Regions from separate parts of the Rhodococcus sp. NPDC056743 genome, predicted to be linked through region 2. Evidence: riboswitches for the same ligand, from Rfam matches in the RefSeq annotation. Region 2 holds a riboswitch; the other holds the start of a gene.
What was found. A riboswitch is a leader RNA that binds a small molecule or an ion and turns the genes downstream of it on or off. The one in region 2 is predicted to bind thiamine pyrophosphate.
Positions count from the first base shown of each region.

Region 1: linked by a shared signal. The riboswitch ahead of ACFRFQ_RS29065 (TenA family protein) and the one ahead of thiO (glycine oxidase ThiO) in region 2 are both predicted to bind thiamine pyrophosphate.

Region 1 covers NZ_JBHTZI010000015.1:103,004-108,576, forward strand. The annotation lists gene ACFRFQ_RS29050 (ABC transporter ATP-binding protein) at 1-629, opposite strand, end outside; gene ACFRFQ_RS29055 (ABC transporter permease) at 626-1,429, opposite strand; gene ACFRFQ_RS29060 (ABC transporter substrate-binding protein) at 1,407-2,426, opposite strand; gene ACFRFQ_RS29065 (TenA family protein) at 2,423-3,199, opposite strand; TPP riboswitch at 3,187-3,282, opposite strand; gene ACFRFQ_RS29070 (carboxylesterase/lipase family protein) at 3,388-4,956, shown strand; gene ACFRFQ_RS29075 (MFS transporter) at 4,959-5,573, opposite strand, start outside.
Region 2 covers NZ_JBHTZI010000001.1:603,169-608,741, forward strand. The annotation lists gene ACFRFQ_RS02605 (hypothetical protein) at 1-980, opposite strand, end outside; gene ACFRFQ_RS02610 (NUDIX domain-containing protein) at 1,143-1,748, shown strand; gene ACFRFQ_RS02615 (hypothetical protein) at 1,846-1,977, opposite strand; gene thiE (thiamine phosphate synthase) at 2,197-2,889, opposite strand; TPP riboswitch at 2,916-3,062, shown strand; gene thiO (glycine oxidase ThiO) at 3,063-4,142, shown strand; gene thiS (sulfur carrier protein ThiS) at 4,139-4,354, shown strand; gene ACFRFQ_RS02635 (thiazole synthase) at 4,347-5,099, shown strand; gene ACFRFQ_RS02640 (ABC transporter ATP-binding protein) at 5,207-5,573, shown strand, end outside.

The DNA of each region.
Region 1 (5,573 bases), on a different contig from region 2:
AGAACTACAACGCGATCGGACAGGTAGATGGCCTCACGAATGTCGTGGGTGATCATCAGAACTGTCCACCGATACTGCTGCCACACATCCTGGAGCCAGGACTGCATTTCGGTGCGGGTCAACGAGTCGAGGGCGCCGAACGGTTCGTCGAGCAGCAGCACGGGCTTGCCCTGAACTACAGTGCGCAGCAATGCCGCCCGTTGGCGCATGCCGCCCGAAAGCTGCGACGGAGTGGCATTCTCGAAACCCGACAGTCCGAAGGCGTCAAACAACTCACGGGCCTTGTTGCGTGCGATTTTCCGGGGCACGCCTTGTACTTCGAGTCCCAACGCAGTGTTGTCGAGTACCGAACGCCAGGGAAACAGGAGATCTTTCTGGGGCATGTAGGCGGTCGGGATGTCGCGTCCCGAGTTCGGCAGACCAACGGTGACGCTTCCCGTCGTCGGGGATTCGAGTCCGGCGAGGACGTTGAAGATGGTGCTCTTGCCGCACCCGCTCGGGCCGATCAGCGAGACGAATTCGCCTGGCGCAGCGTGGAACGACACGTCATCGAGAACCCGTCGTGTGTCCGCGCGTGCGCCGAACTCCTTGCTGAGCGAGGCCACGTCGACAATGCGGTCGGTGCTCATCGCGGTGTCCTTTCGCGCAGCGCCCACGGCGCAACGACGCGTTCCATGGCAAAGGTCAGGAGGTACAGGGTGACGCTGATCAGGGCGGTCACGAGAACTGCGGCAAGCACGAGGTCGGTGCGGAAGGAGTTCTTCTGGGTGCTCATGTAGATGCCCAAACCGGAGGTCGCGCCGACGTATTCGGAGAACACCGCGCCCACGACGGCGTAGGTGATGCCGATACGGAGAGCGGTGAAGAACCGTGGAATGGCCGACGGGAGCCTGACGTACCGGAACTCCTGCCAGCGGGATGCGCCCATGCTGCGCAGGAGTGCACCGGCTTCACGATCGGCTGCGGCAAACCCTTCGATCAAACCGATGGTCATCGGGAAGAACGTTGCCAATGCGATCACCAGAACTTTGGGCAACAGCCCGAATCCGAACCAGATGATCATGAGTGGGGCGATCGCAATGATCGGCAACGTCTGCGAGACGACAAAAAGTGGCACCAACGCGCGCGACAGCCACGGTGAAAAGTCCACGACCACAGCAAGAATCCACGCGAGTGCCAGTGAGACGGTGAACCCGATCAGTGTCACCTGAAGCGTCGACAACGCATGACCGGCGATTACCTCGCGGTTGTCCCAGCCCTGCGTCAGTACTCGCCCGGGTGACGGCAGAACTTGTGGACGAATGTCGCTGACGTCGACGTAGATCTGCCAGGCCACTACGAGCAGGATCACCACGGCGAGCGCAGGCAGCGCTCGCCGGGTGACGGATCCCCAGCGAGTTACCACTTCAGGGCGCGGCGAGGTACTCATTGGTGAAGTATTCCGACCAATTCGGTTGCTGGGTCAGCGTCTTGCCGTCCGGGCCGGCCAGCAAGCCGTTGTCGAAGAGGAAACCCGAGTAACCGGACCATGTTTCGAGATTCTGAGTTCCGACAACACCGTTTGCGTCCTTCATGAAGTCGGCGGCAAGCATGCGCTGACTGTCCCGAACGAGGTCTTCGTCGGTGAAAGCGCCCGGGTTGGCGTCGATGAGATCCTGGGCGGCGCGGTCGGGATCTTCGGCGGCCGTCTGGTATCCGCGTTGCACGGCCTTGACGAACTTGGCGGCTTCCTCGGGGTGATCTTTCAGCCACTTCTGATTGCCGTTGATCACAATGGAATACGCGTCGGGAAATCCGTAGTCGGTGTACTGGAAGTACCGCATCGGGGTTCCGTTGCGCTCCGCCTCGAGGCCTTCCCAGGCAAAGTACGACACCGTGAAATCAGCTTGGCCCGAGTACACGGCTTCGTAGGCCGACGTCCCCAGCGTGACGGTGGTGAAGTCACCGGTGCCCCCGTCGTTACGAATCACCTGCTGCAGGGTTTCGACCTCGCCGGGATCGCCGAAGCCGGCGTAGACCTTGCCGTCGAGATCACGCGGACGAGTGATGTCCGATCGGTCGGCCTTGACGCCGATTCCCGTGGCGCGGTGCTGAAGTGGCGCGATGACGGAGACGGTGTCCGCACCCGCAGCGTGGGCGAACGTCGCCTGACTCTGGGTGCTGATCCCGAACTCTGCGTTGCCGGCATCCACCAGAGTGTCGGGGGAGGTGTTGTTGTAGGGCAGGATCGACACGTCCAGTCCGGCGTCGTCGAAGTAGCCCTCCTGCATCGCGACGTAGAGTCCGGTGTGGTTGGTGTTGGGAGTCCAGTCGAGTGCAAACCGGATGGAATCCGAAGATTCTGTGCCACTGGAGCATCCGCTGATCACGGTCAGGGTTGCCGCGAGAGCTGCAGTCGTGGCGAGAATCCGACGTACTGAGATCATGACGCGGGCCAGGGCTGCGGGTGCAATGCCGAATCCCAGAACATCAGCTCGAATCGACTTGCGATCCGGAACGCCTCGCTCATCGCTTCTCGATCTGCTTCGGTAGCGGCGTCGGCTGCGGCGTCGACGAGCACCCGAGCCTTCGCGACTGACTCGTGGAATTCCGGAGCGTCGTAGGTGCTGACCCACTGTGCGTAGGGATGCGTCGGATCTGCGTCCAGGACTTCCCGCGCTGATGCGGCCAGGTCACGGCCGACTTCGGCGTAAATCCAGAAGCAGGGTAGTACAGCAGCCGCCGAGACGGCGTACGGCGCCGTAGCAGCCGTCGCGATCAGGTAGGACACGTATCCCAAGCACGCTTGCGAATGCTCGAGCCGGCTGGTCTCGGCCGGCAGGATCCCGCCGGTGAGAAGGCCGTCGTGCAGAGCCGACTCAACCGTTGCCGCGGTGGACGCAGAGTTGGACCAGAATCCCGCTGCCTGCGGATTCGGTGCATGAGCGGCAACGAGCGACAGCGCTTGGGAGTACCCCTCGAGATAGAGCTTGTCCTGTTCGATGTAGGTGCGGAACGCGTCGAGCGGCAAGGTGCCGTCGCCCAGGCGGCGCAGGAATTCGAGTGAGTCGATCGACTCACGCAGTGCTTGTGTCTCGGCCCAGAGTCGGTCGGTGAAGCGGTCGGAGCTCGGTTCGGTGAGCACCGAGCTTCCGGACACCGCCGTGTTTTCGGCAGACGTGTTTACGGCAGAACTGTATGCAGGCTGTGTGGTAGCCATGACATCCCTTCGTCAGCATTACCTGATCAGGTTCCCGGGTTTGATCTCAGCCCCGCCCATGCGGAGCACCCCGTGTCAGAACAAGGCGACCTTAACACCGCCGCTTTCCGTTGCTCGTCCCCACCTGCCGGAAATTGGTAGGTTTGGAAAAGATTCTCTCAAAGTCGAGGTCGTGAGGAGATTCAGGCATGGACACCGAAATTCGACCGGAAGAGACAGGCGAGAGCACTCTTGTCGTCCGCACGCCAGCCGGCAAGGTCCGGGGATATGCCGATGGTTCAGTTTTCAGCTGGAAGGGTATTCCATACGCTGCCGCCCCGACCGGCGAGCGCAGGTTCCGGGCACCGTTGCCGCGGGAACCATGGGACGGCGTGCGAAATTGCCGCACCTTCGGTCCCATCGCACCGCAGGGGCAAAGCCCGGCCGTCCCGATAGACCGGGCCTTTGTGGTCGATGAGGATTGTCTGTCCGTCAATGTGTGGGCCCCACGACCGGACGGCACACCGCGACCGGTCATGGTGTGGATTCACGGCGGCGCCTATTGCCTGGGTTCGGCTGCCCAATCCATTTACGATGGTCGACACCTCGCGGAGACCGGTGACGTCGTCCTGGTGTCGTTCAACTATCGCGTCGGCGCGATGGGGTTCCTGGACTTGTCTTCGTTTTCGACGCCCGACGTCGTGTTCGAGTCGAATTGTGGCTTGCGTGACCAGATTGCGGCGCTCGAGTGGGTACGTGACAGCATTGCTGCGTTTGGCGGTGACCCGGACGAGGTGACGGTCTTCGGGGAGTCGTCGGGTGCCGGGTCCATCACGACGCTGATGACGTGCCCCGCGGCGGAGGGTCTCTTTCATCGCGCGATCGCTCAAAGTCCACCGGCCACATCGGTATACGGACGCGACCGCGCTCGCTCGGTGGCAAGCCGCTTCCTCGAGCTCATTTCGATTGCTCCGGACGACGCCGGCGAATTGATCGGTACCGAGCTCGAGCTGATCATCAAGGCCGGTGACGAACTGGTCAACGAAATCCCGACCCGGATTCCGGGAACCCTCGCCATGGCGCCGGTGGTGGATCGAGAACTGGTGCCGCACTATCCGGTTGCAGCTTTCCAGAAGGGGTATGCCCACAGGATTCCACTGATCATCGGCTCGAACAAGGACGAGGCGTCGATTTTCAAGTTCATGAAATCACCATTGATGCCGGTGAGTGCGCAGTCGGTGGAGGCGATGCTGCAGGCATTGGCCGATGACCACCCAGATATCTCGCCGACGAGGCTGGCCGAGATCATGTCGGCTTATCCTGATCATGCCAAACCCAGTGGTGCGCTGGCGCTCTCGCGTGACGCCGCGTTTCGGATGCCGACGCTGTGGATTGCCGACGCGCATGCGCGGCACTCACCGACCTGGCTTTATCGATTCGACCATGCCACCCCCATGCTCAAGGCGGCGCGTATCGGAGCTGGCCACGCAACCGAATTGCCCTATGTCTTCGGTAATTTCGGAACACTGAACGTTGACCCGACCTTCTGGTTGGGTGGACGCAAGGCTGCGATGGAGGTGGCGGGTCGGATGCAACGGCGGTGGCTAGCGTTTGCCCGACATGCTGTGCCGGCGGCGCTCGACGGGTCCAAACACTGGCCGCCGTACGACGAAGAGGCTCGATCGACTCTGCTGATCGATTCACCGGACTCGTTGGTTCACGACGCCGACGAGGTACTGCGTATCGCCTGGGGCAACGAGGTGATGGGGTTCAAATAGCGTCAGGGGTGATCGAGTTCGCGCAGTACCGGAAGCGCCGCGCACACGATCGCGATGACCACAATCGGAATCGACAGTGCCACAAAGGTGGATGCGATACCGAGCTGATCGAGAAGCGGACCGACAACAAGGTATCCGAGTGGACCGGCGGCGTAAGCCGTCGACGTCATCACGCCGACCACGCGGCCACGCATGTGCTCGGGGCTACGGGTCTGCATCGCGTAGTTGGCTATCGGGCCCACCGGGCCGTACACGAGACCTTGCAGGCCCGCCAGAACCAGAATCACCCACAAGGGTGGTAGTAGGGCCATCGCCAGCATGGCAACGCCGAGCACGCCGACTGCACAGATCATGATCAGTCGCCGGGACATCAGCGGAGCGAGCGGGGCGTAAGCCAAGGCGCCCACAATTCCTCCGATTGCCAACGCCATCAACACCGACCCGAGCTGGGCGGGTTGATCGAGTTCGGTGAAATACACAGGAAAAACAACACTTTCCACCGGCATGTACAGGGCGACGACGGCCATGTCGACCAGCGCCAGAGTCCGCAGGAGTTTGTTGTTCCACACGAACTTCAGGCCCTCGAGAGTGCCGTGCCAGATGGATGCCGGACGCCG
Region 2 (5,573 bases):
ACTTTGTTGACGAAGATGGTGCTGTCATCCCCGTCGGAATCGCGTTGGGCCAGACTCAAAGTCTCGACTGTTCGCGCTTGCTGGGCCATGATGCGGGCCTCGGTCAACTCGTGCAGCGGGCCTGCCCCCGCGTCGAGCGCGCGGGTGGTGGAGATCGCCGAGATCAACCCGACCGTCAACAGCCAGATCAGCGCCGCGGCAACAGCTGTCGAGGCGAAGATCAATCCGAGGTTGAATCGTCGACGGCTGTGTTGAGCGATGCGGATCTGAACCGCGATCAGCATCGACAGCGCCAGCGCAAACGCGATGATCGGCCACCACGGCGGGCGGACGAAATCATTCTGTACCTGGGTGACTTGCGCTTCTTGCGCCGAGTGCAGGTGCTGAGCCGTGGGAAGCAGCGATGTCTGCATCAGATTCGACGCCTCACCGAGATACGCGGCACCGACCGGGTTTCCGACGCGATTGTTGGCACGCGCAGTCTCGACCAGACCGGTGTACACAGTGAGGTCGGTCGAGATGGAGGTGAGGGCGGCTTGGCCCGCCATGTCCAGAGTGTCGAGTCCGGCGGACGCGTTCACTATTTCCGCCGACGCCTCACCGATCGACTGGGTATAGCGGTCACGCACCGCCGCCGGTTCCAGGCCACCCCAGATGAACGCGGTGGCTGCGGCCGCGTCGGCTACCGACAGAGCGCTGTAGAGATTCTGAGCGGAGTTGGCGAGAGGTTCGGTTTCCGTCAGGACGTTGCCCAGACGCGCTTGGCGGTTCTCGATGGTCGCGGCGGCCAGGAACCCCGCTGCCACGGTGAGAAGGATCAGGACGATCCCGACCGCGGTGAGTCGTCCGGGCGTCGAGGTCATGAAACCGCGAAGTTCGCTCTCGATCAGCGGCCTCGCGGCGGCTGTATCCACCGGGTTGTCGCGAGACGTCCCGGGTGCGGTGCGAGGCTCGAGGGAAGGTGTCACACGGCTGACCATCGAACTTCTCTCCCTCTCTGCACTCGAGCCGGCGGAGCGCTGGATTGCGGCCTCTTCGCGAGCATATAAGTATGGTCCGCACCGAGGGCAGATTGAACGGGTTAGTGTGGGTCAGGATAGTGGCGAATAGGCAGTGGGCCTTAAGGCAGGGCGAGGTAGTCGATGCGTGGTGACGGTGACGGTTGGTCGGTCGGATCGGACGGAACTCGGCATTGGGGGCGTCATGGCGCCGCCGGATTGTTGTTGCGTGCCCCTGACATAGACGGAACTCCGATGGTGCTGCTTCAGCATCGCGCGGCGTGGAGCCATCAGGGCGGAACGTGGGCTTTGCCAGGCGGAGCGCGTGATTCGCACGAAAGTACGACGCATGCAGCCGTCCGAGAAGCGCACGAAGAAGCCGGAATCGACTCGGCGGCGGTACGCGTGCGGGGCGACGTCGTCACCATGCGCGCAGACAGTGGATGGACGTATACGACGGTGGTTGCCGACGTCGAAAGTCCGCTGGAGACGGTCGCGAATGGCGAGAGCACCGAATTGCGATGGGTTCGCGAGGACGACGTCGAGAGCCTGCCGCTACATCCGGGATTTCACTCGGCCTGGCCGAGTTTGCGAACGTCCGTTGTTACGAGCGACGCGGAAACCGACGGTGGTGGAGCCCGGACGGTCGTGTTGCCCGGAGGTGGTTTCGGTTGGACTCCGGGAGACGCGGATTCCGTGCAGTCGGGGTCTACCCAGGACAGATCGGGAAGTTCCCGCGCTCAGGCGTAAGACAACACAGACAGCACATAAAAGGGTCGGACTCGCGTCATAAGGAGTCCGACCCTTTTGTGTGCTGTTGTTTCGGCGCGAAGGGCCGAAACTGCGCTCAGCTGAGTGAGTTCAGGGCGGTGATGAAGGAAACGGCGGTGATGCCGAGCTTGAGCAGCTCGCTGATCTTGCCGAGGTTCAGATCCTCGAGCGATTCGGTGCTCAGCGAGGCGGTGTCGAACGATCCCATGAAAACTCCTACGTCGAATTGTTAACTGGGGATAAGCTATATCAGAAGACTGATTGGTCGGGATCCAACGGACAATTCTGTGGCGAAAATCACAATTTGGCAACTTTTTGGCTGTTGATCGGACAAACGCGCAGCCTATTTCTTGTCGGTCAACACAAGGTGGACTATGAACAATCACAGTGCAAACGGTGCGGGACCAAAGACTGAACTGGGAGGTAACTAGGTCGCGAGTAGGTCGGCAAGTCGACGTGCGGCAGCCTGTGGATCCGCTGCCTCGGTGATGGCTCGAACGACGACGATCCGGGTGGCTCCTGCCGCCAGTACTTCCGGAACCCGAGCCTCGTCGATACCGCCGATCGCGAACCAGGGACGCGTCGGCGTTGCATCAGCGGTGGAGCGCACCAGATCCAGGCCGGCAGCACTGCGGTTCGGCTTTGTCGGTGTTGCCCAGACCGGTCCGGTGCAGAAGTAGTCGACGCCCTCTTCGATGGCAGCCAGGCTGGCCTGAGCGCGTGAACTCGTGGAACGGCCGATGACGACGTCGTTGCCGACAACCGTCCGCGCGTAGGGGACGGGGATGTCGTTCTGGCCCAGATGCAACACGTCGGCGCCCGACGCCATTGCCAGGTCAGCGCGGTCGTTCACGGCAAGGAGTGCGCCGTGACGTCTCGCGGCAGCCGAGAGAACCCCGAGAGCGATCAGTTCGTCCTTCGCTTCGAGCGGTCCGAATTCGCGCTCACCCGCAGAGCCTTTGTCCCGGAGTTGAATGATGTCGACACCACCGGACAACGCGGCTTCCGCGAACTGTGCGAGGTCGCCTTTGTCGCGACGTGCGTCGGTGCACAGGTACAGCCGTGCTGCTGCCAGGCGCTCGCGCCGGTCGAAGAGGTTACTGGGATGTGTGGGGTGCACGAAGCAAACGGTAGCCTCTAGGAAGCAAGGTTCGACACGGGAGTCCCGAAACTGTGCCGTCGCATTTGTCGCGAAGGCAAAGTTCGTGGGGCTGAGAGGGGATCGCGACAAAGATCCCGACCGTCAGACCTGACCCGGATCATGCCGGCGCAGGAAGAAAAGGTGGAATTGTCATGAGCACGCACGCACGCTCGGTTGCGGTGATCGGCGGGGGAGTCATCGGACTGTCCATTGCCTGGTACGCGGCGCGCGACGGATGGGCAGTACAGCTGTACGACCCGGCGATCGGAACCGGCGCCTCCTGGGTCGCTGGTGGAATGCTTGCCCCGTTGTCCGAAGGATGGCCGGGCGAGGAAACAGCATTGACCGTCGGCGCGGCCTCGTTGCAGCGATGGCCGGAGTTCGGCGCGCATCTCCAGAAATTCGGACCGTCGGTGTTCACGACTGACAGTTCACTCACCGTTGCTCTCGACAGCGCCGACGCCCAAGACCTGGCGACCATCGCGGAGTGGGTCAGCGCGCAGGGACACGAACTGCAGATTCTCGGCCGAGCCCAGATCCGTGAACTCGAACCGATGCTCGGCCGCGGAATCCGCTCGGGCCTCATGGCCGCCGGTGAATCCGCCGTCGACAATCGTGTGTTGTTGGCCGCGCTGCAGGCAGCGTGCGCGGCGTCGGGCGTCGAATTGATCAACCGCGCCGTGCACGATCTCACGGAACTCGACACCGACCAGATCGTGCTGAGCGCAGGAATCGCCTCACCGAAGCTGTGGCCGGGACTTCCCGTTCGGCCGGTCAAAGGTGAGATCCTGCGTTTGCGCAGCCGGCCGGGAGTGACACCCGCGCCCAGTCGAACCATCCGAGGCAGCGTCCACGGCCGACCCGCGTACCTCGTGCCGCGCGGCGACGGAATCGTGGTCGGCGCAACACAATACGAATCCGGCGAGGACACGCAGGTCACCATGGCCGGTGTGCGAGATCTGATCAACGACGCCGAAGCCCTCATGCCGGCGATCGGTGAATACGAACTCTACGAGTGCGCGGCCGGGTTACGTCCGATGACGCCGGACAACCTGCCGCTGATCGGGCGGGTCTCGGAGCGTGTTGTCATTTCCACCGGGCACGGCCGCAACGGCGTGCTCCTGACTCCGGTCACGGCAGACGCGACACTCGCGTTGTTGAACGGCACATCATTGGTCGAGGTCAAAGGAACCGAACCCGAGCGGTTCGCAGCAGTGAAGGAAAATTCATGAGTGAGCAGGTCCCGATCGGGATCACCGTCAACGGCGAGGAACTCGAATTCGATCGAGCCGTCACGGTGACCGAACTTCTGACACACCTCGAACTGCCCAGCAAGGGAATTGCCGTCGCCGTCGACGGTGCGCTATTCCCGCGCGGGCGCTGGGACGAATCCGTCGCGCGTGGTTGGGAAATCGAGATCCTCACGGCGGTGCAGGGTGGCTGAACACGATCTCCTGACTATCGCGGGCCGTACCTTCGGCTCCCGGCTCATCACCGGCACCGGCGGCGCTGCCAACCTCGCTGTTCTGGAAGAAGCGCTGGTCGCGTCCGGTACCGAACTGACCACGGTCGCGATGCGACGCGTCGACGCTGCCGGCGGGACCGGCGTGCTGGATCTGCTCAGGCGCCTCGGAATCGAACCACTACCGAACACAGCCGGCTGCCGCGGCGCGGCCGAAGCAGTGTTGACGGCGCAGTTGGCACGTGAGGCACTCGAGACCAGCTGGGTGAAACTCGAAGTCATCGCCGACGAACGAACTCTGCTACCCGACGCCATCGAACTCGTCTCCGCCGCAGAACAATTGGTGGACGACGGATTTACGGTACTGCCGTACACAACGGACGACCCGGTGTTGGCGCTTCGACTCGAAGAGGTCGGTTGCGCCGCGGTCATGCCGCTCGGTTCACCTATCGGGACCGGACTGGGTATCGCGAATCCGCACAATATCGAGATGATCGTCGAGCGCGCCGGTGTGCCGGTCATTCTCGACGCCGGGATCGGAACGGCCAGCGACGCAACACTGGCCATGGAACTGGGCTGCGACGCGGTGCTTCTCGCAACCGCGGTCACCAGGGCCAAGAATCCCGCGCTCATGGCGTCGGCGATGCGCCATGCCGTCGTCGCCGGTTTCGAGGCCCGCCATGCCGGCCGGATCCCGAAACGATTCTGGGCGCAGGCGTCCTCCTAGGGGTTCCCTCGGGGTGGTACCTGGGGTCCATGTCCTACCTGGGTACCACATCGAACTAGACCTGCGGCTGATGTGCAGGCGGGGCCGGATCAGGCAGAGTTCTCCTCATGATTGAACTGAGGGGACTGACCAAGGTTTACGGACCGACCAAAGCGGTGGACGATCTGACGTTCACCGTCCGCCCCGGCATCGTCACAGGGTTCCTCGGACCCAACGGCGCCGGCAAGTCCACGACGATGCGGATGATCCTGGGGTTGGATCGCCCGACTTCTGGTGAGGCGTTGATCGAAGGCAAGTCGTACCGCGAGCTGAAGGAGCCGCTGCGTACTGTCGGTGCGCTGCTGGATGCGAAGTGGGTTCATCCGAACCGCAGCGCCCGGGCGCATCTGCAGTGGATGGCTGCTTCGAACGGGATTCCGAAGTCTCGGGTGGACGAGGTTCTCGGCCTGGTGGGACTGTCCGAGGTTGCCGGTA